Regions from separate parts of the Faecalibacterium sp. AF28-13AC genome, predicted to be linked through region 1. Evidence: a T-box and tRNA genes for the amino acid it is inferred to sense, from the RefSeq annotation. Region 1 holds a T-box; the other holds one or more tRNA genes.
The links. A T-box is a leader RNA that pairs with one kind of tRNA and senses whether it is charged. The one in region 1 lies ahead of tyrS (tyrosine--tRNA ligase), so its partner is inferred to be a tRNA-Tyr.
Positions count from the first base shown of each region.

Region 1 (14,999 bases):
GCGCGTCACCACACCGGTGATGCGGGTGCGGGTCGTCTGGGGTTTGGAGGTGACGATGGCTACCTTCTCACCGACCAGACGATTTGTCAGGCTGGATTTGCCGACGTTCGGCCGGCCGATGACGGCCACAAAGACCGAAGAGGTCTCATAATGCTGCTGCATTGGGGCTGCGTTTTTCAAAATAGAACTCCTATCCCTTCCAAGGCTTCTGTGTTATTCCGTGTAGCTGACCGTGCGGGGCAGACCGAGCTGGGTCAGCACGGCCTCTTCCTTCTCGCGCATTCGCATGGCTTCCAGACCGCCGTTCTCGTGGTCATAGCCCAACAGATGCAGCATCGAGTGCACCGTCAGGAAGGCGACTTCGCGCTGCAGCGGATGACCGTAGAGCGTGGCCTGTTCCTGTGCGCGCTCCATGCTGATGACGATATCGCCCAGCATCTTGCAGCCGTTGTTCTCATCGACATCGTAGACGCCGTTTTCGCCCAGAGGAAAGCTCAGAACGTCCGTGGGCATGGGTTTGTTGCGATACTGGTTGTTCAGCTCCGCAATGGAGGCGTTGTCAACGAAGGTCACGCTGATCTCAGCAGGGTCATCGAAATGTTCATATTCCAGCACGGCGTTGCAGGCACGGCGGATCAGGATGCGGAGGCCCGACGGGACCTTCACAGCCTTCTGGGAATTGGTGATCAAAACTTTATTGGACATAACAGTCCGCTCCTTTCTTTTTATGCTGCCTTTTTGAAAGCGTTATGGCTCTCAGCGCTTGGCGGGGTGCGCGGCGGCTTCGTATGCTTTGATGATCTCCTGGACCAGACGATGACGCACAACATCCTTTTCGGTAAAGTAGCATTGTGCGATGCCGTCCACATTTTTCAGGATCTGCAGCGCGTCCACAAGACCGCTGCGGGTACGGTCGGGCAGGTCGATCTGTGTCACATCGCCGGTCACGACCACTTTGGAACCTACACCCATACGGGTCAGAAACATCTTCATCTGTTCGGGGGTGGTATTCTGCGCTTCGTCCAGAATGATAAACGAGTCATCCAGGGTGCGTCCACGCATGTATGCGAGCGGCGCGACCTCGATGATCTGCTTTTCCACCAGACGCTCGTACGTTTCGGCCCCCAGCATATCGAACAGACCGTCGTAGAGCGGGCGCAGATAAGGGTCTACCTTCTGCTGCAGGTCGCCCGGCAGAAAACCAAGCTTCTCCCCTGCTTCCACCGCCGGGCGGGTCAGAACGATGCGAGAGACGTCTTTTGCCTTAAAGGCTTTGACGGCCATTGCAACGGCCAGATACGTTTTACCCGTACCCGCCGGGCCGACGCCAAAGGTCACTGCATTCTTGCGGATGGCGTTGAGGTATTCCTTCTGCCCAAGCGTTTTGGGGCGGATCGGACGCCCCTTTACGGTGACGGTCACGAAATCCTCCGTCAGCTCTTTGACGCGCTTTTCCTCGCCATCATGCGCAAGGCTCAAGCAATAGCGCACGGTCTGCTCTTCCAGCGGGGTATGATTCTCGATCAGAAGGAGCATCCCCTCAATGGCACGTGCCGCAGCGGCAACATTGGCGCTTTCACCCGACAGGCGAAGCATTGTGCCGCGGCAGACAGCCGTGACGGAAAACTCTTTCTCCAACAGGCGGATGTTGCGGTCACAGTTGCCAAAAACCGCCGCCGCGATCTCCACACTATCCAGTTCGATGCTCTTTTCAGCCATACGGCTCCTCCCGAAATCTCAATAGAATTCCATATTTATTGTACCACCAAAAGTGCAAGAAGAAAACTGTGAAAATTGCACAAAATTTTAGCGAAGGAATCTATCAGGCAAAAACTCGATGCAGATCATTAGAAAATGTTGCCGACAAGACCATGTTGCAAAAAGTGTTACAAAAAATTTGGGGTAGTACTTTATAAACGAGAAAAAGTCCTACGAATTTCGCAAAATCTAGCGATAATTCGTAGGACTTTTGGAGCTACTGATCCGATTCGAACGGACGACCTGCTCATTACGAGTGAGCTGCTCTACCGACTGAGCCACAGTAGCAGACCAATGTTCTGCAACGTGATGTATTCTACCATAAAAGCCGGTGAGTGTCAAGATGAGAATTTATTTTTTGCGCGAACTTCTTAGAACCCCTTCATCTGCCCGCACAGATACAGCATCCCCGTTGCGGCACCGCAGATGGGAAGCAGGAGAAACAGTGTGCGGACGAACTGGCCGACCAGGCTCCAGGCTCCGGCGGAGTAAAGCGACGTTCCGAAGGAGCAACGCTGGATCTTTCCACTGACCTGCAGCGCCAGCGCGCCGAACAGACACAAACAGCCGGCGGCAAGCGCGGTCGGAAGCCCGGATGCGGCGGAATAGACCAACAGTGCCTTCCAGTTCAGATTGGTCAACAGCTGAAAGGACAGCATCCCTGCCCCGGCCCCATAGAGGATCAGGAAACAGAAAATGGGCAGAGAACCAATTGCGGACAGACCCAGCAGAAGCAAAACGGTCAGCGCCCCGGAGGCGGTCAGAAGTTCCGTCCGGAAAAGGCCCATTGCCTGAGCCGCCGTTTCCGCTGCAAAGGAAGTCCGCCAGCAGCTGAGATAATAGTCGAGCGTTTCCAGCTCACCGGCGCTGCACAGAGCAGACAGAACACCCGCAAGAAAGGTCCCGAACAAATACGCACCCGCCAGCAGGATGCAGCTGTGATCGGCTCGCAGAGAGCGTTTCCGGGGCGTTTCCATCAGCTCCGGAACGGCCGGGACCGCTTGCGATGGCCCTTCCGCCGGGAACGGCTCGTTTGGTTCCGGAAGCGTAACTTTGGTTTTGAGCGGGGTGCTGTCCGGCACAGACGGTGCAGACAGCGGTTCCAAGGGTTCGGACGATTCTGGCTTCTGATAGACCCACATCTTTGAACTCCTCCTGTTTTGTGCTCTCGAATCGTTTCAGTGGTGCCGCCGTTCGGTGTGCAACATCCCGAAGATGCCGCCCAGACAGCCAAATAAAAACACCAGTGCAAACCGCACAAGCTGCATTTCTGCGGGTGCAAACCCGGCATAGAGACCAAACCCGGTCAGGAGCAGTACGAACATTGCCCCCTGGATGGCTCCACAGACCAGCCCGCGGCTGCGCTGAAAAAATGCAGCCAGCCACCCGCTGAACAGGCTACCTGCGCAGACTGCAGCGCTTGCCATCGGCCAGGCCGCAGCCTGCGAAAGCCCATGCCGGGCCATGAGATACGCCAGCCCTGCCATGCAGGCACCGGCAAACGCGCCGCCGATGCCGAACGCCAGCAGCGCCGCCCCTACGGAGATCTTCTTTTGTTCAGACATAAAAACGCGCCTCCCTGCACTACTGTATGCAGGAAGGCGCGTGAAAAAGTACCGGGTCTTGAAATTACTTTTTAGCGGGAGCGTTGTCCATGTTCAGCTTCTCAACAGAGCTGATGGCATTTTTGGTGAAGCGGATCTTCACGCGGTCAGCGCCGGTCTCCAGAACGAAGGTGTCGTCCTTGATGGCAACCACACGACCGATCACACCGCCGATGGTAGTGACCTGATCGCCGATCTCCAGAGCAGCACGCATGGCAGCGTCCTTCTTCTCCTGCTTCTTCTGGGGACGATAGATCATGAAATAGAGCAGAACCAGCATCAGAGCCAGGGTGAAGAACAGGCTGATGTAGCTTTCGGTCGTAGTCGTCAGAAATTGCATGGGCAAAATCTCCTCTCAAAATTCAGATAATCTTATTATAAACCCTTCTTCGGGCGGTTGCAAGGCCAAAGTGCGAAAAACTCAGATTCTTGTATCCAGGAGCTTCACATAGCGGTCATGGAAGGCGGTGAAGGTGCCTGCATCCAGCTCGTCGCGGATGCGCTCCATCAGGTGGTTGTAGAACCACAGGTTGTGCATGACGGCCAGACGCATCCCCAGCAGCTCTTCCGCCTTGAACAGATGGCGGATATAGGCGCGGGAGTAGTTCCGGCAGGCCGGGCAGCCGCAGGTGGGGTCGATGGGGCGCTCATCGCGCTCGTACTTGGCATTCTTGATGTTGATGATGCCGCCCCAGGTGTTCAGGTGGCCGTGGCGGGCGTTGCGGCTGGGCATAACGCAGTCGAACAGGTCCACGCCGCGGGAAACGGCTTCGATGATGTTGCCGGGTGTGCCGACGCCCATCAGGTAGCGGATCTTATCCTTGGGCATGTGAGGCTCCACCTGGCTGATCATCTCATACATCACATCGGTGGGCTCGCCCACTGCCAGGCCGCCGATGGCATAGCCATCGAGGTCCATCTCGGCGATTTGCTTCATATGCTCGACCCGCAGGTCGGCAAAGGTGCAGCCCTGGTTGATGCCAAACAGAAGCTGGTCCGGGTTGACGGCTCTGCCCTCGTGCTTCAGGCGGGCCATCTCCGCTTTGCAGCGGGCCAGCCAGCGGACGGTGCGGTCGCAGCTTGCCTTGGAATAATCGTGCTGTGCGGGGTTCTCCACACACTCATCAAAGGCCATGGCGATGGTCGAGCCCAGGTTCGCCTGGATCTGCATACTCTCTTCCGGGCCCATGAAGATCCGGTGTCCGTCCAGATGGGACGCAAAGGTCACGCCCTCTTCGGTGATCTTGCGCAGCTTGGACAGGCTGAACACCTGAAATCCGCCGCTATCGGTCAGGATGGGGCCGTTCCAGCGGGTGAACTTGTGCAGGCCGCCCATGTCGGCCACCAGCTTGTCGCCGGGGCGCAGATGAAGGTGGTAGGTGTTGCAGAGCATGACCTGCGCACCGATATCCTTCAGGTCCTGTGCCGACAGGCCGCCCTTGATGGCACCTGCCGTTGCGACGTTCTGGAACGCCGGGGTCTGCACGGTGCCGTGCACGGTCTTGAACTCGCCCCGCCGGGCGTCGTGCTCCTTCTTGAGGAGCTTGTACGTGGTCAAAGAAGGCATAAACGTTTCCTTTCTGTGCACGGAAAACAGCCGTGCATCCTGTGCCGCAGACCTGCGGCGTCATCAGAAATAGTGTATCAGAGAACGACGGATCGTTATCTTTCTTGATGGGATTCTTGCCGCAATCAGCATTGAGCCATTGCTTTTCTCTACATACAAATATCGCAAAAAGCGCGAATTTTGTATCAGACGATCAGCATAGCATCGCCAAAGCTGAAAAAGCGGTACTTCTGTTCCACAGCAACCTTGTATGCAGCCATGGTCTTTTCGTAGCCGTAGAGCGCCGATACCAGCATGATGAGGGTGCTTTCGGGCAGGTGGAAGTTGGTGATGAGGCCGTCGATGCAGTGGAACTGGACACCGGGATACAGGAAGATGGACGTGTTGCCGCTGCAGGCTTTGATCTCGCCGTACTTAGCGGCGACAGCCTCCAGGGTGCGGCAGCTGGTGGTGCCGACGGCGATGACGCGGTGCCCGGCGGCCTTGGTTTCCCGGATGCGCTGGGCGGTCTCCTCGCTGATGGAGTACCACTCGCTGTGCATCTTGTGGTCGGTGATCTCATCCTCCATCACGGGGCGGAAGGTGCCGAGACCCACATGCAGAGTCACTTCGGCGATGCCGACCCCCTTGGCGCGGAGGGTGTCCATCAGCTCCGGGGTAAAGTGGAGGCCTGCTGTGGGGGCGGCGGCGCTGCCCAGCTCCTTGGCATAGACGGTCTGGTACTGGCTCTGGTCTTCCAATTGCTTCGTGATGTAGGGCGGCAGAGGCATTTTGCCAAATTCGTCCAGCTTTTCATAAAGGGTCTCAGTGTCATAATAGAATGTAACGAACTTGTTGCCGTCTTCCAGCGTCTCGTCCACCACGGCGGTCAGGGTGCCGTCGCCGAAGCTGACCTTTGTGCCCGGCTGCATCCGCTTGCCGGGCTTGGCCAAGCATTCCCACTGGTCGCCCTTGACCTGGCGGAGCAGCAGCAGCTCACAGACTGCGCCGGTGGGCTGCTTGACGCCCACGATGCGGGCAGGCAGGACCTTGGAATTGTTGACGACCAGCAGGTCGCCGGGCTCCAGATATTCCGGCAGGTCGCGGAAGATCCGGTGCTGGATGCTGTCGTCTTTCTGGCTCAGGACCATGAGACGCGCGGTATCACGGGGGGCCGCAGGCTCCTGTGCAATGAGCTCTTTGGGTAAATCATACCAAAAATCTTTTTTTAACATGCTTTGCATTTGCCTTTCCGATGATTGACACGAAGGTCGTATCAATGTTATCATAAAATCTGTATAAGCAGTATCTATTATATTGCATGGGCGTCCGGTTTGCAAGCCTGCGTTCTGTGTGAATTTCGTTTTTTTGAAAGGAAAGGTGCTGGAAATGGAAAAACAGTATAAAGTTGGCGTTGTCGGTGCGACTGGTATGGTCGGTCAGCGCTTCATCACACTGCTGGAGAATCACCCCTGGTTCAAACTGACCACCCTGGCCGCATCCGGCCGCAGTGCAGGCAAGACCTATGAGGAAGCTGTCGGTTCCCGCTGGGCCATGACCACCCCGATGCCCGAAAGCGTGAAGAAGATGGTCGTGCTGGACGCTTCCAAGGTGGAAGAGGTCGCTTCGCAGGTGGACTTCATCTTCTGCGCCGTCAATATGCCCAAGGCCGAGATCAAGGCACTTGAGGAGGCTTATGCCAAGGCAGAGTGCCCGGTCGTCTCCAACAACAGCGCCAACCGCGGCACCCCGGATGTGCCGATGGTGGTGCCGGAGATCAACGCCGACCACATTGAGATCATCCCGGCACAGCGCAAGCGTCTGGGCACCAAGCGCGGCTTCATCGCCGTCAAGTCCAATTGCAGCCTGCAGAGCTATGTGCCGGCCCTGCATCCCCTGATGAAGGATTTCGGCGTCAGCAAGGCGCTGGTCTGCACCTACCAGGCCATCTCCGGTGCGGGCAAGACCTTTGACCGGATGCCGGAGATCGTGGACAACGTCATCCCCTACATCGGCGGCGAGGAAGAGAAGAGCGAGCAGGAGCCGCTGAAGCTGTGGGGCCACATCGAGGGCGACCGGATCGTCAATGCCGAGAAGCCCGTCATCACCGCACAGTGCTTCCGTGTTCCCGTCTCCGACGGCCACACCGCTGCGGTCTTCGTGAGCTTTGACAAGAAGCCCACCAAGGAACAGATCCTTGCAGCCTGGGCCAACTTCCGCGGCCCTGCGCAGGAGCTGGAGCTGCCCAGCGCACCCAAGCAGTTCCTGCACTACTTCACCGAGAACGACCGTCCCCAGCCCAAGCTGGACCGCAACACCGAGCACGGCATGGCCGTCTGCCTGGGCCGTCTGCGGGAGGACACCCTGTTCGATTACAAGTTCGCCTGCATGAGCCACAACACCCTGCGCGGTGCGGCAGGCGGCGCGGTCCTGCTGGCAGAGCTGCTGGCCGCCAAGGGCTATTTTGACTGATCTGCGTTCCCAAACACAGCAAAAGGAGATCTTACACTATGAAAAATCCTGTCTTTACCGGCGCGGGCGTAGCGATCATCACCCCGATGTACGAGGATGGCAGCGTCAATTTTGACGAGCTGGGCCGCATCATCGAGGACCAGATCACGCGCGGCACCGATGCCATCGTCATCTGCGGAACCACCGGTGAGTGCTCCACCATGACCGATGAAGAGCAGCTGGCTGCCATCAAGTTCACCGTTGATACCGTCAACCACCGGGTGCCCGTCATCGCGGGTGCCGGTTCCAACGACACCGACCATGGCTGCGCACTGGCTGCAAAGTCTGCCGAGTGCGGTGCCGATGCCCTGCTGCTGGTTACCCCGTACTACAACAAGACCACCCAGGCAGGCCTGATCGCGCACTTCACCGCCATGGCCGATGCGGCTGGGATCCCGGTCATTCTCTACAATGTGCCCTCCCGTACCGGCCTGAACATTGCCCCGGAGACGGCTCTGGAGCTGAGCAGGCACCCGCTCATCAATGGCATCAAGGAAGCGTCCGGCAACATTTCACAGGTGGCGAAGATCGCGCAGCTGTGCGGTGACGAGCTGAACATCTACTCCGGCAACGACGACCAGGTGGTCCCCCTGCTGTCCCTCGGCGGCAAGGGCGTCATCAGCGTCGTCTCCAACGTCAAGCCGGAGCTGATGCACGACTGCTGCAAGGCCTGGTTCGACGGCGACACCCGGAAGGCCTGCCAGCTGCAGCTGGAGATCCTGCCGCTGGCAGACGCCCTCTTCTGCGAGGTCAACCCCATCCCGGTCAAGTACGCCATGAACGTGCTGGGCTGGAACGCCGGTGCCTGCCGCCTGCCTCTGGTGGAGCCCAGCGACGCGCACAAGGAGAAGATCGAACAGGCGCTTGCCGCAGAAGGCCTCCTGAAATAACAACAGAACAACGCACAAATGCCCGGTGGAACGTTCTTCCGGGCATTTGGCCTTTTCGGAAAATCAAAGAACGAGGTAAGATCAAATGACGGATATTATCATTCAGGGCATCGGCGGCCGGATGGGACATGTGCTGTGCGAGATGATCGCCCAGCGGGAGGACTGCCGTGTCATTGCCGGTATTGATGTGAAAGACGGCGAGCAGAACGGCATCCCCGTTTACGACAGCTTGGAAAAGCTGGACGGCAAGGGCGATGTGGTCATCGACTTCAGCTCCCCCGCTGCCGTGGAAAAGGCCCTGCCCTATTGCGAGGCCCACAAGCTGCCCATCGTGGTCTGCACCACCGGTCTGTCCGAAGAGCTGCAGCTCAAGGTCGTGCAGCTGTCCCGCACGGTGCCCGTGTTCAAGAGCGCCAACATGTCCATCGGCATCAATGTGCTGTCTGAGCTGTGCAAGCGCGCTTCGGCCATTCTGGGTGCCGCGTATGATGTGGAGATCGTGGAGCAGCACCACCACAACAAGCTGGATGCCCCCAGTGGCACGGCTCTGATGCTGGCCGACGCCATCAACGAAGAGAACGACGGCGCATATCACTACGTTTACGACCGCTCCTCCGTCCGCCAGAAGCGCGACCCCAAGGAAATCGGCATCAGCTCGGTGCGCGGCGGCAGCATCGTGGGCGACCACGAAGTGCTGTTCTGCGGCCCGGACGAGGTCATCACCCTCAAGCATACCGCCTATTCCCGCAGCATTTTTGCAAACGGTGCCATCAATGCCGCTGTTTATCTTGCAAAAAAGGAACCGGGACTGTACAATATGGGTAACATGATCGCAGAAATGTGATCCTGCCGGATCTTGCAGCCCGTATGGGCAGAATGGAGTGTTTACTATGTACGGTGTTTCGAAGATCAGCATTGAACCCAGTCTGATGATGATCAGCGTCCAGGATGTCGAGTTCAAGGACAACAGTCTGGCACGGTATTTGCAGATTTTTGCGGATACCGGCGTCGTGGTGGATATGATCAGCCAGAGCGCACCCCATGGCACCACCATGGATTTCAGCTTTACGGCCTCGGCCAGCGACCTGCCCCTCGTGATGAAAGCCATCTCGGCCGCCAACCTTGACAAGGATGCCAAGGCCTCCCCGCTCATCAGTGTGGGCTACTCCAAGCTGAACCTCTTCGGTGAAGAGATGGTCACCAGCTGCGGTGTGGCAGCCCGTGCCCTGAACGCTCTGGCCATGGCAGATATCGAAGTGCTGCTCATCACCACCAGCGATCTGGATATTTCCCTTCTGGTTCGCGCAGAAAACGAAGATGCTGCCTACGATGTGCTGAAGAAGGCATTCGAGCTGTAAAAAAGCCCGATCGTTCTCAAATATTTTCAACGTGCAACAAGAGCCGCCCGCTTCTCGGTTTTGAGAAGCGGGCGGCTCTTAATGTTATGGGTGGTTTGCTGTGTTTTGCAAAAGCGCTTTACAGTGTGACCTTGTGGTAGATCTTCTTGCCCTTCTTGATGACGATGCCATTGGCCAGCTGCTCAGCCGTGAAGCTGACGGTGGGAGCGGCGACCTTCTCACCATCGACGAGAACGCCTCCCTGGGTGACCAGACGGCGGGCCTCGCCGTTGGAGGCGGCCAGACCGGCCTTGACCATCACGGTCAGGATGCCGATGGAGCCGTCCGTCAGGTCTGCCTCGGTCAGCTGGGTAGTGGGCATGTGCTCGGTATCGGCTGCACCGCTGAACAGGGCGCGGGCGGCGTTCTGGGCTTTGTCGGCCTCTTCCTTGCCGTGGACCATGCTGGTCAGCTCGTAGGCCAGGATCTCCTTTGCCTCGTTCAGGCGCTGATCCTTCCAGGTGGCCATCTCGTCGATCTGCTCCAGCGGCAGGAAGGTCAGCATCCGGATGCACTTCATGACATCGGCATCGCCGACATTGCGCCAGTACTGGTAGAACTCGAAGGGGCTGGTCTTGTTGGGGTCGAGCCAGACGGCATTGCCGGCGGTCTTGCCCATCTTCTTGCCCTGGGAGTCGGTCAGCAGGGTGATGGTCATGGCGTAGGCGTCCTTGCCCAGCTTGCGGCGGATGAGCTCAGTGCCGCCCAGCATGTTGCTCCACTGGTCGTCGCCGCCGAACTGCATGTTGCAGCCGTAGTGCTGGAACATGTAGTAGAAGTCGTAGCTCTGCATGATCATGTAGTTGAATTCGAGGAAGGACAGGCCCTTCTCCATCCGCTGCTCGTAGCACTTGGCGCGCAGCATGTTGTTGACCGAGAAGCAGGCACCCACGTCACGCAGCAGCTCGACGTAGTTCAGGTTCAGCAGCCAGTCGGCGTTATTCAGCATCAGGGCCTTGCCCTCGGAGAAGTCGATGAACTTTTCCATCTGCTTTTTGAAGCAGGCGGCATTGTGGGCGATGTCCTCTTTGGTCAGCATCTTGCGCATGTCGGTGCGGCCGGAGGGATCGCCGATCATGGTGGTGCCGCCGCCGATCAGGGCGATGGGCTTGTTGCCAGCCATCTGCAGGCGCTTCATCAGGGTCAGCGCCATGAAATGGCCTGCGGTCAGGCTGTCGGCAGTGCAGTCGAAGCCGATGTAGAAGGTTGCCTTGCCGTTGTTGATGAGGTCGATGATCTCCTCGTCGGTGATCTGCGCCACCAGACCGCGGGCTTTGAGTTCTTCGTACAGAGTCATGAGTTTTTTTCCTCCTGTTTTGTGGGCAGAGGGATAAAAAACGCCCCCTGCCAAAATAAATTTGGCAGAGGGCGAGAAATGTTCGCGGTACCACCTCTGTTTGCCGTTCCCTCACGGAAGCGGCCTCACGAGTGCATGCCCCAGAGTAGGACGACACTCCTGCGTTTGTAACGCTCGCACGCGGCACAGCCTACTAGAGAGTTCTCTCATTCAGCTTACAGCTCCGGGAGGTATTTCCCCCGCTGCTCTGCACGCCCCTTGCACCGACCGGGGCCTCTCTGGGCAGAGCGCTTCAGGGTACTTGTTCCCTTCATCGCCTTTCAACAAAAGCCAGTGTAGCACAATTCCAGAAACTTGTCAATCACGAGTTTCGCTCTCGGCAAGGCCCAGCATTTCCCGCGCGTTGGCACGGGAAAGCTCGGTGACATGGTCGCCGGAGATGATGTGCGCCAGAGCATCCACCCGGCCCTCCTGATCCAACGGATGGATCTCGGTATAGGTGCGCTCGTTTGCAACATTTTTCTGAATGAGCAGATGGCAGTCGGCCAGAGCGGCAATCTGTGCCGTATGCGTGATGCAGAGGATCTGATGATCCTGCGCGCTCTGTTTGAGCACCTCGCCGATGCGGCTGGCCGCCTTGCCCGAAACGCCGCTGTCGATCTCATCGTAGATGACGGTGGGCACGGCATCTTTATCGGCCATCGCGTTCTTGATGGCCAGTGTGATGCGGCTCAGCTCGCCGCCGGACGCGATCTTTGCCAGAGGCTTCGGGGCCTCACCGGGGTTGGTGGAAATATAAAATTCCACGCTGTCCTGTCCATGGCTGGCCAGCGGGCCACGCGCATGGCGGAGCGTCATCCGGACGCCGGGCATGTTGAGGAAATCCAGCGTACCGGAGATGCGCCTGTTCAGCTCCTCAAAGGCCCGCAGACGGGTCTGGGTCAGGACCTCGGCCTTGTCCCGCGCCAGAACATACAGACGGTGTTTTTCCGCTTGCAGATGTTCGGCCCGCTCCTGCGAAAACTGGATGCGGTCCAGCTCTTCTCGCGCGGTCTTTCCAAAGGCGATGATGTCTTCTACCGTGTCGCCATACTTGCGCTTGAGCTTGTAGATGAGGTCGATGCGCTGCTCGATCTCGTCCAGCTCTGCATCATTTGTATCATATCCGTCCAGCCGCCCGATGAGGTCAGCCGAGACGTCTTTGGCTGTATAATAGAGATCGAGCAGCTGCCCGGCGGCATCCGAAAGCGTGTTGTCCACCTGCGCTGCTGCGTCGATCGCGTTGGAGGCTTCGCCCAGCAGGTCCACCGCGCCGGGCGTCTCATCATCGCCGGAAAGAAGTGCATAGCACTGAGAGATCCGCTCCCGGATGGTGGAGGCGTTCGCCAGCACCTTGCGGCGGGCGTTCAGCGTCTCCTCCTCGCCTTCGGTCAGGGCGGCATCCTCGATCTCCTGCACCTGATAGCTCAGCAGGTCGATCTTCCGCTGCTTTTCGGTCTCATCGGTGATGATGGCATCCAGCTCTTTTTTGACCTTGATCAGCTCCCGGTAAACGGTATAATACGCCTGAAATGCGGCACCATTCTGCGCATAAGCGTCCAAAATCCCCTCGTGATGGGCTGGGTTCAGCAGGCCGACGGAGTCGTGCTGGCCGTTGATGTTGATCAGCCCGCCGCACAGCTCCCGCAGGATGGCGGCTGTGGCAGGCATCCCATTGATGCGGCAGGTGCTTTTGCCCTCGGCTGTGATCTCGCGGCTCAGGGTCAGGGCATCGGAGCGCTCATATCCGGCCTTTTCCAGGCTGTCCAGCACAGCACCCGGCACGTCATCAAAGGCGGCACGGATGACCGCTTTGGCCGCCCCGGTGCGCACAAGGTCTTTGGATGTCCGGTTGCCGAGAATGGCATTGATGGAGTCAATCAAAATCGACTTGCCCGCGCCCGTCTCGCCGGTGAGGACGTTCAGGCCCTTTTCAAAATGCACGTCGGCTTTCTGGATGACTGCAACATTTTCAATTTGCAGGCTGCTCAGCATGGTAATTTCTCCCGCATTATTTCTGTCCGATGTGGTGGGTCAGCTCCGAGCAGATGGTCTTTGCATCGCGCTCCGAGCGGGTCACGATCAGGAAGGTATCGTCGCCGGACAAAGTTCCGACAACATTTTTCCATTTCAGGGCGTCAAACACCTCACAGGCGGCGTTCGCCATGCCGGAGTAGCATTTGACCAGAACGACGTGTCCGGCAAAATCCACCCCCAGAACAGACTCATGGAAGATCGTCTCAAAACGGCTCTGGATCTTCGGGTTCAGCGCCTCGTTGTGGCTGGAAACATACCGGTAGCCGGTGCTCGTGGCCGCTTTGACCAGGCTGAGCTCCCGGATATCGCGGGAGATCGTGGCCTGTGTGGCATCGAATCCCTCATTTCGCAGATGGTCAAGCAGGGACTCCTGACGGCTGATCGGATGCTCCTGGATCAGCCGCAGGATCGTCTGCTGACGCTCCCGCTTGGTTTTGGCATCGCCTCGGCTGCTGGCCATATCGGTTCCCCTTTCTGTCAAAACTTACCGTCTGCCGCGCAGTTTCTGGTCGATGGCCTGAAACTGGTCGGCTTTGCTGAAGGTGATGAGCTGCACGATCTGGTCACTCAGCCGCACTTCGGCGGTGGCACCGGCATGCAGAGAATAGCCTGCCGCACCATCGCAGCTGACGAAGACTTCCTCGTCCGCGACCTGACCGACGCAGATGTTGATCTTGCGTTCCTGCGCAAACACCATGGCCGGACTGGCCAGACTGTGCGGGCAGATGGGCGTGACGACCACGCCCTTGGTCTGCGAGTCCAGGATGGGCCCGCCGGCTGCCAGCGAATAGGCCGTGGAGCCGGTTGGCGTAGCCACGATCACACCATCTCCGCGGTAATGCTCGACCAGAATGTCATCGCAGTAGATGCTGAAATCAATGGCCTGCTGCAAACGGCCTTTGGTGATGACGACATCGTTGAGGGCGTGGCCCTCCCAGCTGTCGTCGCCCAGAACGCGGACGTAAAGCAGCATCCGGTTGTCCAGCAGATAATCTCCCCGCGCAACGGCAGAGAGCTTCTGTTCCATCTCGTTAATCTCACAGGTGGCCAGAAAGCCGCAGCGCCCCAGGTTGATGCCGAGGATGGGCTTCCGGTATTCCAGCGAGAGGTTGGCCTCGTGCAGGATGGTGCCATCCCCGCCGATGGTCAGGATGACATCCGTTTTTTTGAGGCATTCCTCCTGCGACAGATACTCCACGCCCATCGTGTCGCACACAGCCTTGAGGTCGGTCTGCATCAGCACCCTGGCACCGTGGGTCAGCAGGATCTGCGCGGCCCGCTGCGAGATGCCGTAGGCCATCGCTTTGCCGGGGTTGGGTGAAATATAAACAGTCACACCCAGCACCTTCTTTCTGCTCTCAGTGGTCCAGCGTCGAATGGCTGGCTTCCACGACCTGTTTTGCCACACTGTCGTCCAGCACGGCGGGCTCTGCGCTCTTCTGCACGAACATCAGGTACTCAATGTTGCCTTCCGGGCCTTTGACGGGGCTGAAATCCAGCCCGCGCACGGCGAAGCCGTTGGCCGCTGCGTAGCCCATCGCATTGTGCAGCACCTCGCAATGGGTGGCCGGGTCGCGCACGACGCCGTTCTTGCCGACCTTTTCGCGGCCGGACTCGAACTGCGGTTTGACCAGACAGACGCCCATGGCGTCTGGTGTGGTGATCGCCTGCGCCACCGGGAAGATGTGATGCAGCGAGATGAACGAGACATCTACACTGAAAAATTCAATGGGTTCGCCCAGCTGATCGGGGGTAACGCTGCGGATGTTGGTGCGCTCCATGTTCACGACCCGCTCGTCGGTGCGCAGTTTCCAGGCCAGCTGGCCGTAGCCGACATCGACGGCATAGACCTTGACCGCACCATTTTGGAGCATGCAGTCGGTGAAGCCGCCGGTGGACGCACCGATGTCCATGCAGACT
Region 1 covers NZ_QUFG01000004.1:182,247-197,245, reverse strand. The annotation lists gene era (GTPase Era) at 1-162, opposite strand, end outside; gene ybeY (rRNA maturation RNase YbeY) at 214-705, opposite strand; gene DWY95_RS07100 (PhoH family protein) at 757-1,719, opposite strand; tRNA gene DWY95_RS07095 (tRNA-Thr) at 1,971-2,046, opposite strand; gene DWY95_RS07090 (hypothetical protein) at 2,130-2,900, opposite strand; gene DWY95_RS07085 (TIGR04086 family membrane protein) at 2,937-3,323, opposite strand; gene yajC (preprotein translocase subunit YajC) at 3,388-3,702, opposite strand; gene tgt (tRNA guanosine(34) transglycosylase Tgt) at 3,784-4,929, opposite strand; gene queA (tRNA preQ1(34) S-adenosylmethionine ribosyltransferase-isomerase QueA) at 5,115-6,143, opposite strand; gene asd (aspartate-semialdehyde dehydrogenase) at 6,298-7,380, shown strand; gene dapA (4-hydroxy-tetrahydrodipicolinate synthase) at 7,419-8,309, shown strand; gene dapB (4-hydroxy-tetrahydrodipicolinate reductase) at 8,395-9,153, shown strand; gene DWY95_RS07050 (ACT domain-containing protein) at 9,200-9,667, shown strand; gene tyrS (tyrosine--tRNA ligase) at 9,786-11,003, opposite strand; T-box leader at 11,068-11,326, opposite strand; gene recN (DNA repair protein RecN) at 11,361-13,037, opposite strand; gene DWY95_RS07035 (arginine repressor) at 13,054-13,539, opposite strand; gene DWY95_RS07030 (NAD(+)/NADH kinase) at 13,564-14,415, opposite strand; gene DWY95_RS07025 (TlyA family RNA methyltransferase) at 14,438-14,999, opposite strand, start outside.

Region 2 (14,999 bases), on a different contig from region 1:
TGGGCATCCTCAAGCAGCCGTTCAGCTTCCTGAACACGGTCTGGGGCAACCGCGGTCTGATCGGCCTGATGAACTTCCTGATGTGGTTCGGCAACACCACCATCATGCTGATGGCCGCCATCATGGGCGTGGACCCCACCCTGTATGAGGCCGCCGAGCTGGATGGCTGCACCCCGAACCAGATGTTCTGGAAGATCACCATCCCGCTCATCCGCCCCATCCTCGTTTACGTCATGATCACCTCGATGATCGGCGGCTTGCAGATGTTCGATGTGCCGCAGATCCTGACCAACGGCAAGGGCGGCCCGGACCGCACCTCCACCACCATGATCATGTACCTGAACAACCACCTGTTCAGCAAGAACTACGGCATGGCAGGCGCGGTGTCTGTGGTGCTGTTCCTCGTCTGCGCAGTGCTCTGCGTCGTCGTTTACATGAGCCTGACCAGAGAGGACGATGGCCGCAGCAAGGCAGAGCGCAAGGCTCTGAAAGGAGGGAAAAAGTAATGGCTCACACTGCATCGACAAAGTCGGAAAAAGCCACACTGGCGGCCCGCCGCACCGGGTGCTACATCGCGCTGGTGCTCATCAGCTTTCTGTGCCTGTTCTTCTTCTATGTGCTGGTCATCAACTCCACCCGCACCCACTTTGAGATCCAGAAAGGCTTTTCGCTGCTCCCCGGCAAATCCCTGATGACCAACCTGAAAAACGTGCTGAACGACGCGAACATCCCGGTGCTGACCGGTGTGCGAAACAGCCTGATCGTCTCGGCCTGCTCGGCTGCGCTCAGCGTCTACTTCTCGGCCCTGACGGCCTACGGCATCTACGCCTACAACTTCCGGTTCAAGAAGGCGGCGTTCGCCATCATCCTGCTCATCATGACCATGCCGACGCAGGTGTCGGCTCTGGGCTTTTTGCAGCTCATCACGAAGATGGGCCTGAAGAACTCGTTCCTCCCGCTCATCATCCCCAGCATCGCAGCACCTGCCGTCTTCTTCTTCATGAAGCAGTACCTTGACGCCAGCCTGCCGATGGAGATCGTGGAAGCGGCCCGCATCGACGGAGCCGGAGAGTTCTACACCTTCAATAAGATCGTGCTCCCCATCATGAAGCCCGCGCTGGCGGTGCAGGCCATCTTCGCCTTCGTGTCCAGCTGGAACAACTACTTTATCCCCGCTCTGGTCCTGGATACCGCCGATAAGAAGACCCTGCCCATCCTGATCGCACAGCTGCGCAGTGCAGACTTCCTGAAGTTCGATATGGGCAAGGTGTATATGATGGTCGCCATCGCCATCCTGCCCGTGATCATCGTCTACCTGCTGCTCTCGAAGTTCATCGTCCGCGGCGTAGCACTGGGCGGCGTAAAAGGCTAAAATTTCGACCGTTCCCGATTCTCCTTCCATATCATAAACAGCAGACAGCCCGGAGACGACCTGCTCCGGACTGTCTGCTGTTTTTTCCGCTTTACAAAACTGAACTGAACCAGTATAATAAAGTACGAAGTATAAAACACAGGAGGAGACCCAGTTGATTCATTTGATTGAAACGGTCTACCGTTTTCTCTGGGGCGATTTGTTTGTGCTGCCCATTGCGGGCGGCGTGGGGATCTCGCTGATGGTGGTGTTGCTGCTCATGGCGGGGGTGTTCTTCACCCTGCGGACGCGTCTGCTGCCGGTGCGGCTGTTCCGGGATATGATCTCGGCCGTCTGCGAGAAAAACCAGAGCAGGGACAGCCTTTCGTCGTTCCAGACCCTCATCGTTTCCACGGCCACCCGCGTGGGCATGGGCAATCTGGTGGGCGTTGTGGCGGCGGTGTCTGCCGGTGGCGCGGGCGCAGTGTTCTGGATGTGGGTCACGGCCTTGCTGGGCGCGTCCACCGCGTTTGTGGAATCCACCCTGGCCCAGAAGTACCGACAGTCCGACCCGCTCTACGGCGGCCAGCGCGGCGGCCCGGCCTATTATATCCACGTGTGGGCGGAGCGGAAGCGGAAGAAACCGCTGCGGCGATCGGTGGCCGCGGTGCTGTTTGCGCTGTCGGGCCTCATCTGCTGGTGCGGAATCAGCCAGGTCGTCAGCAACTCGGTGAGCTCGGCGTTCAAGAATGCGTTCCACATCCCGCCCATTGCAACGACGGTGGCACTGGTGGTGCTGGCGGCAGTCATCGTGCTGCGCAAGAACGCCACCGTGAAAAGCCTGGACGTCATCGTGCCGGTGATGGCGGTCTGCTATTTTGTGATGACGCTTTATGTCATCGCGACCAATATCACCCACCTCCCGGCGGTGCTGGGCAGCATCTTCTCGGAAGCCTTCGGCCTGCGGCAGGTGGCGGCGGGCGGCTTTGGTGCCGTTCTGATGAACGGCATCAAGCGCGGCCTGTTCTCCAACGAGGCGGGCAGCGGCTCGGCACCCTGTGCGGCCGCAGCTGCCGAATGCGATGACCCGGTCAAGATGGGATTGGTCCAGGCACTGGGCGTCCTCGTTGATACGATCGTCATTTGCAGCTGCACGGCCTTCGTCATGCTGCTGGCCCCGGAATCCGTCACGGCGGGCCTGACCGGCATGGACCTCTTGCAGGCGGCGGTGCAGTACCATCTGGGCAGCTTCGGCGTCATCTTCATCGCTGTGACGCTGGCGCTGTTCAGCTTTTCCACCTTCATCGGTATCCTGTTCTACGCCCGCTCCAATGTGGCGTATCTCTTCGGGGACCGCTGGCTCTGGCAGACCCTTTATAAGGTATTGGCGCTGGGAATGCTGCTGGTGGGCGGTGTGCAGGCCTACACGGTCGTGTGGGACCTTGGCGATGTGGGCATCGGCCTGATGACCATCTTCAACCTCATCGCGCTCTATCCGCTTTCCGGCGAGGCCATTGAGGCCCTCCGGGACTATGAGCGCCGGAAACATCTGGAACCCTGAGCAGGGGAGACGCCCCGCTCCATGAATCGTTCGCAAAACGGCGCAGCCGGAGCGGAGAATTTCCGCCAAGCTGCGCCGCTTTTTTGTCCGCGAAAAAAGAAGCTGAAAAAATGCGAAAAAACGGTTGACAAATCCGCTTTTGTCTGCTAAAATAAACAAGTCGTCCGGCAAGGATGTAAACAGAATCTGGGCGTGTTCCCGAGTGGCCAATGGGGACAGACTGTAAATCTGCTGCTTTTCAGCTTCGGTGGTTCGAATCCACCCGCGCCCACCAAAAAACCTCAACGTATGTAAGTACGCTGAGGTTTTTGTTTTGCAGTAAGGTAAAACTCACCGGGCGGGCGGATTCGAACAGCTGCGGCGCTGTCGCAGAAGACAGCGCAAAAACAGCGCGACTCGCGACATCTACCCGCACCCACCCATCTGACAGCTCCCGTGTGCCAACACACAGGGGCTGTTTTATTTTTGTCTGCGCATGGTGCAGCAGCATGCAGCACATCCTCGAAGTTGAGAAAAACGGAGCATTCGTCACAAACTTATCACAAAAAGGTTACAAACGGCCTTTTTCTCCTCGAAAAGATTGTGAAACGATTGTTTATCTGGTATCATATCGGGGTGGCTGGCAAATGTGCCGGTCTGCGAGAAGAAATGAATCAAGATCAAGGAGAAGTATCCATGAAGAAAAAGAACGTTCTGGCTTCGCTGCTCCTGGCAGGTGCGATGTTCCTGACCGCATGCGGCGGCAGCGCATCCTCCACCAGCGCAGCAAGCGGCGTGTCCGGCAGCTTTACCGGCACGGCTAAGGGCATGGGCGATGTGTCCGTCACCCTGACCCTGACGGACAACGTCATTACCGACTGCACCGCCAAGGGCGACGAGGAGACCCCCGGCATTGGCTCGGTGGTCATTGAGCAGTTCCCCGGCGAAGTCGTGGAAGGCAACACCATCAACCTCGACAGCATCAGTGGTGCGACCATCACCTCCAATGCGTTCGTGGAGGCTGCCAAGGCTGCTCTGACCGAGGCCGGCCTGAACCCCGACGATTACATGGCCAAGGCAGACAAGACCGCCAACGGCGAGACCGTCAGCTATGATGCCGACGTCGTCGTCATCGGTGCAGGCGGCGCAGGCATGACCGCTGCCATGACCGCTGCCGATGCAGGCCAGAAGGTCGTCATCCTGGAGAGCCAGGCCATGGTGGGCGGCAACTCTGCCCGCGCTACCGGCGGCATGAATGCAGCCAAGACCGTCTATCAGGACGAGAACGAGTTCGATCAGGCTGCCGGTGTGGAAAAGACGCTGGCAACGGCTGCTGAAAAGTATGCCGACAATGAGACCATCACCGCACTGGCCAAGACCGTTTCCGAGCAGTGGGCAGCCTATCAGGCCAACCCCACCGGCTACTTCGACAGCGTGGAGCTGATGGAGCTGGACACCATGGTCGGCGGCAAGGGCATCAATGACCCGGAGCTGGTCAAGACCCTGTGCGAAGGCACGGCAGACGCCATCGACTGGCTGGATGAGAACGGCATCACCCTGCACAACGTCTCCAGCTTCGGCGGTGCATCCGTCAAGCGCATCCACCGCCCGGTCAACGAAGAGGGCAAGGTCGTCTCCGTGGGCGCTTACATGATCCCGCTGCTGCAGGAGAACTGCGAGAAGCGCGGCATTGACATCGTGCTGAACACCACCGTCGATACCATCCTGACCGATGCCAACGGCGCAGCCGTGGGCGTTTCCGGTACCGATAAGGACGGCAACACCGTCGTCGTCAACGCCAAGAGCGTCATTCTGGCCACCGGCGGTTTCGGTGCCAACCTCGATATGGTCACCCAGTACAAGCCCGAACTGGCAGGCTTCATGACCACCAATGCCGCTGGCGCACAGGGCCAGGGCATTGAGATGGCGACTGCCATCGGCGCAGGCACCGTGGATATGGACCAGATCCAGATCCACCCCACCGTCGAGGCCAACACCGCCGCCCTCATCACCGAGGGTCTGCGCGGTGACGGCGCGATCCTCGTCAACGCCAACGGCGAGCGCTTCATCGATGAAGTCGGCACCCGCGACGTGGTCTCCGCTGCCGAGATCGCACAGCCGGGCAGCTACAGCTGGCTGATCGTCGATCAGGCCATGGCCGATGCGTCCAGCGTCATCCAGGGCTACATCAAGAAGGGCTACACCAAGACTGGTGCGACCTACGAAGAGCTGGCCAAGGAGCTGGACGTTGATCCTGCTGCCTTCGCCAACACCATGGAGACCTGGAACGGCTATGTTGAGGCCAAGAACGACCCCGACTTTGGCCGCACCAGCTTTGCAAACCCGCTGAACAATGGCCCCTACTATGCCATTAAGGTCACCGCCGGTGTCCACCACACCATGGGCGGCGTGACCATCAACAGCGCCACCGAAGTGCTGAAGGAAGACGGCACCGTCATCCCCGGCCTGTTCGCAGCCGGTGAAGTGACGGGCGGCGTCCACGGTGCAAACCGTCTGGGCGGCACCGCCGTGGCCGACTTTGTGGTCTTTGGCCGCATCGCCGGTGAGAGCGCAGCCAACTACGCAAGCGCACAGTAAAACCGAATAAAAGGCCGGGAGGCCGCCTCCGTCGAACGACTGGGGCGGCCTCCCGTTTTTTGCTGGGAAAATTCCCTTCCCCCTGCGGGGAAAAGCGTGGTATAATCAGGGCATCAAAAAGAGAACCGGCAAGAGGTATCCGCTATGATGTACACACTGCATTACGATTCCCCGCTGGGCGGCATCCTGCTGGCAGCAGATGATGTGGGCCTGACAGGGCTTTGGTTCGACGGCGAACTGTATTTTGCCGAGGGTCTGGACCCGGACCACACGGCGCAGAAAACGCCCATCCTGCAGCAGGCAGAACGCTGGCTGGAGGTCTATTTCAGCGGCCGGGAGCCGGGTTTCACCCCGCCGCTCCATCCCATGGGGTCGCCTTTCCGGCAGGCGGTGTGGGAGCTGCTGCTGCAGATCCCCTACGGCCAGACCACGACCTACGGCGCACTGGCAAAGCAGCTGGCGGAAAAGCAGGGGAGGCCCCGCATGTCTGCACAGGCAGTGGGCGGTGCCGTCGGGCACAATCGGATCGCGATCCTCATCCCGTGCCACCGGGTCGTCGGAACGAACGGCAGCCTGACCGGCTATGCGGGCGGCATCGACAAAAAGGAAAAACTGCTGCGGATGGAACACGTCAACATGGAGCGATTCTTTGTGCCGTAACCGGGGGAGAAGGCTGCGATGCCATCCACTTGGGAGCCGGATGACTGCCGCATCCGGCATCCGGGCAAGTAAGTGCAGGCAGGGCCGTGCTGTTCAAGTCCTCTTATCCGCATAGAAAGAGTGTCAGGAAAAACAAATCAGCGGCAGTCCTCCCGGTAGACATTCCTACGGGTCCAGGAACCGCGCACGAACAAAAGCCCCACTGGGGCTTTTGTTGCCCCGCCTGCGGCAGGGCCGTGCTGTTCAAGTCCTCTTATCCGCATAGAAGAGTGTTTCCAAAAGGACGGATACAAAAAAGAAAAACGACAACTTTTTTGAAAGCTGTCGTTTGAGAGTGCGGATAAGAGGACTTGAACCTCCACCGAGTTGCCCCGATTAGAACCTGAATCTAACGCGTCTGCCAATTCCGCCATATCCGCATATTTTGTTTTTGTTCGTGAGCCGTGTCGCTCGGAACGATAGTAATTATACCATGGAAACCGGAAATGTCAAGCGCTTTTTTGAAAAAAGTTTTTGGTGGAAGAATCACCTGCTTTCAGGCCCGGTTCAGGTCGTGCGTGCGGGGCGGATGCTGACCTCGCCGTGGCGCAGGGCGACAGTGCGGCCGTTCTCGCGCTCGACGACGAGCTGGCCGCAGCCGTCGATGAACAGGGCTTTGGCGGCGTAGGTCTCGCGGTTGGTGCAGACCGTGACCCAGTGACCGGGCACGAAGCAGAGGGCGCGGTATTCGTCGAGGCACGAAAAGTCCGGGCAGAGGGCCAGAAGCTCCCGCGCAATGGCCCCGGCTAGTGCGGCGCGGCCAACGGGGGCGGGGCCGCCCGGATACAGGCTGCCTGCGGTGCGGGCCAGCTCCTCCGGCCAGTCGGCAGGGGACGTGGTGAGGTTGAGGCCGATGCCCACCACCAGCCATTCCAGCTGGCCGCTCTCGATGTCAGTGCCCGCCTCGGTCAGAATGCCGCAGACCTTCCTGCCCTGATAGTAGAGGTCGTTCACCCACTTGATGCTCAGCTCCAGCCCGCAGAGGGCTTTCACGGCCCGCGCCACAGCGACAGCGGCCCCGATGGTCACGGTCTGGGCATCGGCGGCGGAAAGGTCCGGGCGGAGCAGCAGCGAAAGGTAAACGCCCTTGCCGGCAGGGCTTTCGAAGACCCGGCCCATCCGTCCGCGCCCGGCCTGCTGGTGGCTGGTGAGCACCAGCGTCCCGTGCGGGGCACCGGTCAGCGCCAGCTGCTTGGCCGTCAGGTTGGAGCTTTCAAGGCTGTCGTAGAGGTAGATGGGCGCAGGGTAGCTGCCCACGGCCTCGGCACAGAACGGGTCGCCGCCGGTCAGCCGGTAGCCCCGGCGGGGGGCGGAGTGCAGCGCGTACCCCTGGGCCGCAAGGGCGGCAGCGGCTTTGTGGACGGCGGCGCGGCTCACGCCGAGCGTCTCGGCCAGCCGCTGGCCGGAGATGTAGCCGCCCTCGGCGGCGGAAAGCGCCTGCAGCAACGCCTGCTTCGTATTTGAGGCCATCGGCTTTTCCTCCTGCGGTTTTTGTGATAGTATTATTATAACAGAACGCTTCCTGCTTTGCCAGTAGGGCGGCAGGCAGAAAAATTTTTGAATCTTTTGCAGGAAACGTTCGGCCTGTTTCGTATGAAGAGACAGAGGGGCAGCAAAACCGCCCCGGACATTGCAGAAAGGAGGTCCTGCGGACCGTTGACCACACTGGAATTCAGCGCGCTGGTGCAGAAGTATCAGGGGCTCGTCTACACCGTCTGCCACCAGCTCGTGCCGGATGCAGGCGATGCGCAGGACCTGGCCCAGGAAACGTTCCTGGCGGCGTGGCGGGCCATCGACCGCTGCCCGCCCGGCTACGAAAAGCAATGGCTGGCGCGCATTGCCTCCAACAAGGCGAAGGATCATCTGCGCAGCGCGTGGGTGCGGCGGGTGAATACCCCCGGCGACGATGTGCTGGCGCTGGAAGGTGCCCCGCCCGGTTATGAGCCGGAACAGCGGGTGCTGGAGGAGCTTGGCGAGGCGCGGCTGACCGACATGATCCTGAACCTGCGGGAACCCTACAAGACGCCCTGCCGCCTGATGCTGCTGGAACAGCACACCGCTGCCGAAGCCGCTGCCCTCTGCGGGCGGCCGCAGAAGACGGTGGAAGCACAGGTCTACCGGGCAAAGAAGATGCTGGCGGAAACGATCCGCCAGGAAAGGAGGAGCGAAGATGGAATGGTTTCGGGATGATGGATGCCTGACGGACGAGGGCCTCCGCGCCCTGACGGCGGGGCAGCTGGATGAATTGGGGAGGCTGGAGACGGCAGAGCATTTGTCCTACTGCGATGCCTGCATGGACCGCTATACGGCTCTGCTGACAGCCGATGCGCTGGAAACACCGCCCCGGTCGATGCGCGGCACCGTGATGAGCACCATCTGGGTGCGGCTGATGCAGAACACCTATGGCCGGGTGGCCGTGGCCAGCGTGGCGGCGGTGCTGGCCCTGTCGATGTGGAAAGCCGGGACCCTGGGGCGGATCACCCGGCTGGGAAGTGAGCTGAACACCATCCTTCCTCCTGCCCAGAGCCAGGATGCCGAACCGGAGCCGCAGAAGCCAGAACCGCTCGGCGAGCCGGTGGAAACGAGGGCCGACCGCGAGAGCGCGGGCAAGCTCCCCAGACCGCTGCAAAAACTGCTGGATGGCGTAACGAACAGCCCCCGCACGACCCCAAATACTTGAGAAATGAGGGAATCCACTTATGAAGAAAAACGGAATTCTGACCCTGCTGTTTGCGCTGATTCCGGGCGCAGGTGAGATGTATCAGGGCTATATGAAGCGCGGCCTGTCGCTCATCACGATGTTCTGCCTGTCCGTCGCCCTGGGTGCCTGGATGGGGATCGAGATCTTTTATATCGGCGCACCCATTCTTTATATGTACAGCTTTTTCGACACCTTCAATCTGCGGGCGCAGATCGGCCTGGATGCTGCACCGGCGGACGATTACCTCGTCCATTTTGACACGAGGGACCGGCGTCTGGAACAGCTGATGGCGGAACGGCACAAGCTGCTGGGCTGGCTGCTCATCGCATTCGGTGGCATGGTGGCCTATCAGAATATCATCATGAACACCCTTGGCGACCTGCTCTGGCGCTGGGGCAAGGAGAGCCCGATCTTCCGGGCGCTCTATCTGGTGATGGATCAGCTGCCGGAAGTTCTGGTCTGCGTCGTGCTCATCGTCTGCGGCATCTGGCTGGTCAAAGGCCCCAGGACCGCAAAAAAGAGCGCCCCGAAGGCCGAATCGGCGGAAGAAGACTTCACCGAATACCAGCCGGCACCCAAAAAGGTGAACGTGCAGGCCATCCTGAACAGCATCAACCGCAGGAGCGCAGAGGACGACGAAGCGGCTGCCGGGGAGATGGAGACGGACGACACCACGGAGGGCAACGATGGAATCGAATAAGACCGAGAAAGCCCCGGTGCGCCGGGTGGGCAGCCTGACGCTGGGCTTCGGCCTGATGGCGGTGGGCGTGTTCTTCCTCTGCTATTATTTCGTGCCGCAGTTCAACTGGGAGCTGGCCCTCAAGATCGCCCCGGCGGCAGGGCTCTGCCTGCTGGGCGGCGAGGTGCTCTACTTTGCAGCGAAGCCGGAAAAGTGGAAGTACGATTTCCTGTCCGTCTTCTACTGCCTGCTGCTGATGGGCGTCTGCCTGTGCGTGGGGGCACTGCCCATGATGCTGGACCGATTCGGCCCCGAAAACGAAATGCGGGTGGCCAGGATCACCGCTGAATACGAAGAGGGGCTGTACCATGCCATTGATAAAGAAGCCCCGGAGATCGAACTGCGGAACCTTTCCGCCTGGCTGCAAAACTACTACGGCGATGCCGAGACGGTGGACGCTGCCGCAGCGGAACTCAACAGCGGCCTTGGCACATTGCAGCTGAACATCGAACTGTTCGGCCCCTATGAGAAGAAGGCGGCGTTTGCCATGGACTGCCGGAAGCTGACCGACATCATCCAGAAACAGGCGGCCCGGCCTGCTTCTGTGACCTTCTTCTACGACGGCACCGCAGGGAACGCGGAAGAAGACCTGAACAGCGGGAGCGTGAAGCCGGGGTGCAGCTACACCCTGACGCTGAACGGCGAAGTCCAGCTGGACTGGTCTGCGGATCAGATGACCAGACAGACCGAAGCCACCGCACTGCTGGAGGAAGAAAACGACAGCTTTGCAGAATATGAGGCTGCGGAAAGCGAAGCCGCGGACTGAAACACGAACAGCCACTGCACGTTTGGTGCGGTGGCTGTTTTGGTGTACGGAAAAGGCCGGAAAAACAACACCCCCGCCTCTCAGAGCGCTGCAACGCACCGAAGGGCGGGGGTGGTTTGGTTCAGAGAGGACCGTTAGCCGGGGTATCTCCGGACCTCCAGCAGGTCCTCAGCCCGGCGGACCTGTTCCGCAGTGGGCGGAACCGCGTCGGGCAGGGGGTAGGGGATGTTCAGCTTCTGCCACTTGAACAGCCCCAGTGTGTGATAGGGCAGCACCTCTACCCGCTGCACGGTCTTCAGCGAACGGATGAAGTCTGCGGTCCTGCGCAGACCCTCTTCGTCGTCGGTCAGGCCGGGCACCAGAACATGCCGGATCCAGAGCGGGACGCCCAGATCGGAGATGTGCCGGGCCATGGCAAGGATGTTGGCGTTGTCCCTGCCGGTGAGCTGGCGGTGCTTTTCGGGGTCGATCTCTTTCAGGTCCAGGATGACCAGGCTGGTGGACTGCATGAGCGCGTCGAAACGGGCGAGATACGCCGGGTCCTGCCGGAACGGCTCCCCGGCGGTATCCAGCGCGGTGTGCACGCCTTTGGCGCGGGCCAGCTGGAACAAGCGGGTCACGAAGTCCATCTGCCGCAGCGGTTCGCCGCCGCTGACGGTGATGCCGCCCTTTTTGCCCCAGTAATTGCGGTAGCGGTAGACCCGCTGGAACAGCTGCTCCGGGGTCCACGCCTCGCCGCCGTCGGCCCAGGTCTCCGGGTTGTGGCAGAACTTGCAGCGCAGCGCGCAGCCCTGCAGAAAGACCACGAACCGGACGCCGGGCCCGTCCACGGAGCCGAAGCTCTCCAGTGAGTGGACGTACCCGATGGGGTTACAGGGCTGCATGGCAGGTGCGGGAGATGACGTCCATCTGCTGCTCGCGGGTCAGGTCGATGAACTTGACCGCGTAGCCGGAGACGCGGATGGTGAAGTTGGCGTACTCTTCCTTTTCCGGGTGCTCCATGGCGTCCAGCAGCTTCTCCTTGCCGAAGACGTTGACGTTCAGGTGGTGGGCACCCTGGTCGAAGTAGCCGTCCATGACCTGGACCAGATTCTCGATGCGCTCGCCCTCGCTGTGGCCCAGTGCGTCGGGGTTGATGGTCTGGGTGTTGGAGATACCGTCCAGCGCCCAGTGATAGGGCAGCTTAGCCACGGAGTTCAGAGAGGCCAGCAGGCCGTTCTGCTCGGCACCGTAGCTGGGGTTCGCGCCGGGGGCAAACGGGGTGAAGGCGGCGCGGCCATCGGGCAGAGCGCCGGTGTACTTGCCGTAGACGACGTTGGATGTGATGGTCAGGATGGACGTGGTCGCCTCGGAGTTGCGGTAGGTGTGGCGCTTCTTGATCATCTCCAGGAAGGTCTTCAGCAGCCAGACGCCGATCTCGTCGGCACGGTCGTCGTCGTTGCCGTATTTCGGGAAGTCGCCCTCGATCTCAAAGCCGGTGGCAAGGCCGGTCTCGTCGCGCAGGGCCTTGACCTTGGCGTACTTGATGGCGCTCAGGGAGTCGATGACGTGGGAGAAGCCTGCGATGCCGGTGGCGAAGGTGCGGCGGACATCGGTGTCGATGAGGGCCATCTCAGCCTCTTCGTAGTAGTACTTGTCGTGCATATACTGGATGAGGTTCAGCACATTGACGTACAGACCGGCCAGCCAGTCCAGCATCTGGACGTACTTGGGCAGAACTTCGTCATAGTTCAGGTACTCGCTGGTGATGGGGGCGTAGTTGGGGCCGCACTGCTCGTGGCTCTTCTCGTCCACGCCGCCGTTGATGGCGTACAGCAGGCACTTGGCCAGGTTTGCGCGGGCACCGAAGAACTGCATCTCCTTGCCGGTCTGGGTGGCAGACACGCAGCAGCAGATGGAGTAGTCGTCGCCCCAGACGGGCTTCATCACATCGTCGTTCTCATACTGGACGGAGCTGGTGTCGATGGAGACCTTGGCGGCGTACTTCTTGAAGGCTTCGGGCAGGGCAGAGGAGTAGAGAACGGTCAGGTTCGGCTCCGGGGCAGGGCCCATGTTTTCCAGCGTGTGGAGGAAGCGGTAGCAGTTCTTGGTGACCATGCTGCGGCCGTCCATGCCGATGCCGCCCACTTCCAGGGTGGCCCAGACCGGGTCGCCGGAGAAGAGCTGATTGTAGCTGGGAATGCGGGCGAACTTGACCATGCGGAACTTCATGACCATGTGGTCGATGAGCTCCTGGGCCTCGCTCTCGGTCAGGATGCCCTGGTCGAGGTCGCGCTGGATGTAGATATCCAGGAAGGTGGAGATGCGGCCCACGCTCATGGCAGCGCCGTTCTGGGTCTTGATGGCGGCCAGGTAGCCGAAGTAGAGCCACTGGCAGGCTTCCTTGGCGTTCTTTGCGGGCTGAGAGATGTCGTAGCCATAGGCCTCGGCCATCTTCTTCATGCCCTTGAGGGCGCTGATCTGGCGGGCGATCTCCTCGCGCAGGCGGATGACGTCATCGGTCATGGTGCCGTCGCCGCAGTTGGCGAGGTCTTCCTGCTTGAACCGGATCAGCGCGTCGATGCCGTACAGTGCCACGCGGCGGTAGTCGCCGACGATGCGGCCGCGGCCGTAGGTGTCGGGCAGGCCGGTGATGATATGGGTGTGACGGGCCTTCTTCATTTCGGGGGTGTAAGCGTCGAAGACGGCCTGATTGTGGGTGCGGGTGTAGTCGGTGAAGATCTTGTGCAGCTCTTCGCTGGGCTGGTAGCCGTAGGTGGTGCAGGCCTGCTCTGCCATCTTGATGCCGCCGTAGGGCATGAAGGCGCGCTTGAGGGGCTTATCAGTCTGCAGACCGACGATCTGCTCCAGATCCTTCAGCGATTCGTCGATGTAGCCGGGGCCGTAAGAAGTCAGGCTGCTGACGACCTCCGTCTCCATATCCAGCACGCCGCCCTTGGCGCGCTCTTCCTTCTGGAGCTTCTGCAAAGCTCCCCACAGCTGGTTGGTCGCCTCGGTGGGGCCGGCCAGGAACGACTCGTCGCCGTCGTACGGGGTATAGTTCTTCTGGATGAAGTCGCGGACGTTGACTTCCTCTTTCCAGATGCGGCCCTCAAAGCCTTCCCACTGTTCAAAATTGATCATTGGAACCTCCTTGCTCTTTACCATTTTCTCGATGGTTAGCATAATCTAACTAATGAGCCTTTGAAAAACCGCTTCTCGGCGGTCTTCTGGGGGCGTACGAATGAGCTGCAAGGCGCAGGCAGATGCAGACACCCAGCAGCCTCAAGAATATAATATCAGTGTTTTTTGCAAAAAGCAAGAGGGAACGGATGGATTTTACACAAAGGCGGGAAAGGTTTCTTAGTACAAGTGTCCAATTTTTGGAGAAAAAGCTTTTTCCGCAAAAAAATTTCAAATCGGGGCTTGACAGGCATGACAAACTATGGTATCCTGTTGTCACGGCAAGGTTAGTTAAATCTAACCAAGGCTGCGAAACCCTCTGCAAAGGGTTCCGATTCCTCCATTCCATACTCTCTTTTTCTTTTGGCAGGGTGCGGCATTCTGGTTTGCTCCGCCCCTCCTGCGCGGCAAAGGCGGCTCTGGTACAGCGGCCTTTGCGAAAACAGAAAACAAAAACGGGACACACAGCTTGACCACCTGTGTGCCCCGATTTTTGTTTGTATGGTAAATTTCAATCAGCTGCAAAGCTGCGCTCATGGATGGAATTTCATTTCATCAGTCTGCTTTTACCGGCGTTTCAGTCATGTCGAGGAAGTAGCCCAATACTTCACCGACATCTGTAATCTTACCTTTTACAACGATTTCATCACCGATGGACATATCCATAACGACCTGCTTTTGCTCGTCGTTTTTTATATAGCACTGAACACCAGTGATTGCCCACTCATCCGTGCTGTCAACGATACTGATGTATTTACCGTTGCTATCAATTACGCTGAGTCTTCCTGTCAATTCAACATACTGCCCTTTGTACTTGTCAGCGGCTTTCAAGGCGTTGCTGTCCAGATCCTCGGAAAGCTCGGTTACGGTATATGCAGTATACTCAATTGCAGCCTCAGAAGAAGAACTGGAAACGGCTGTTTTGGAAGTGGCCGTACTGGAGGTAGAACCGCTGGAGTCAGAACTGCCAGACCCTCCAATCGCAGCAAGAACAATGATTACGATAATCGCGATAAACCACCAACGTTTGTAGATCGGCGGTTTGTTTTTTCCACCGCAATGTGGGCATACTTTAGCACTGGCAGCGATTTCTTGTCCGCAATGTTTACAGGTTGTCATTTTGTCCTTTGCCATTTTAATCTTCCTTCTCTTTCTTTTTGATGAGCGGCAGTTTAGACTGTATAAAATACAAGCCTTTTTATCATAATACACCTGATAAGGTGTAAAGTCAATACATCTGATTGGATGTCAAGTATAGTTCCCATAGGTAGGGGGCTTGACTGTGTATTGTTATGAACGACTGCGCGATTTGCGTGAGGATGCCGATTTGACACAAAAAGAAGTAGGAACGATTTTGAATACGACCCAACAGCAATATGCAAAGTATGAACTGGGGGTGCAGGAGATTCCAACGCACCACCTGATTCGACTGGCCGAGTACTA
Region 2 covers NZ_QUFG01000011.1:53,140-68,138, reverse strand. The annotation lists gene DWY95_RS14080 (sugar ABC transporter permease) at 1-506, shown strand, start outside; gene DWY95_RS14075 (carbohydrate ABC transporter permease) at 506-1,372, shown strand; gene DWY95_RS14070 (alanine/glycine:cation symporter family protein) at 1,527-2,912, shown strand; gene DWY95_RS17565 (hypothetical protein) at 2,934-3,062, shown strand; tRNA gene DWY95_RS14065 (tRNA-Tyr) at 3,101-3,186, shown strand; gene DWY95_RS14055 (flavocytochrome c) at 3,588-5,489, shown strand; gene DWY95_RS14050 (methylated-DNA--[protein]-cysteine S-methyltransferase) at 5,634-6,149, shown strand; tRNA gene DWY95_RS14045 (tRNA-Leu) at 6,485-6,568, opposite strand; gene DWY95_RS14040 (biotin--[acetyl-CoA-carboxylase] ligase) at 6,696-7,658, opposite strand; gene DWY95_RS14035 (RNA polymerase sigma factor) at 7,845-8,378, shown strand; gene DWY95_RS14030 (hypothetical protein) at 8,359-8,868, shown strand; gene DWY95_RS14025 (hypothetical protein) at 8,888-9,589, shown strand; gene DWY95_RS14020 (hypothetical protein) at 9,576-10,394, shown strand; gene pflA (pyruvate formate-lyase-activating protein) at 10,529-11,278, opposite strand; gene pflB (formate C-acetyltransferase) at 11,265-13,517, opposite strand; gene DWY95_RS14005 (hypothetical protein) at 14,112-14,690, opposite strand; gene DWY95_RS14000 (helix-turn-helix transcriptional regulator) at 14,839-14,999, shown strand, end outside.
Region 2: it has a tRNA-Tyr gene. The T-box ahead of tyrS (tyrosine--tRNA ligase) is inferred to sense a tRNA for this amino acid. The anticodon was not compared.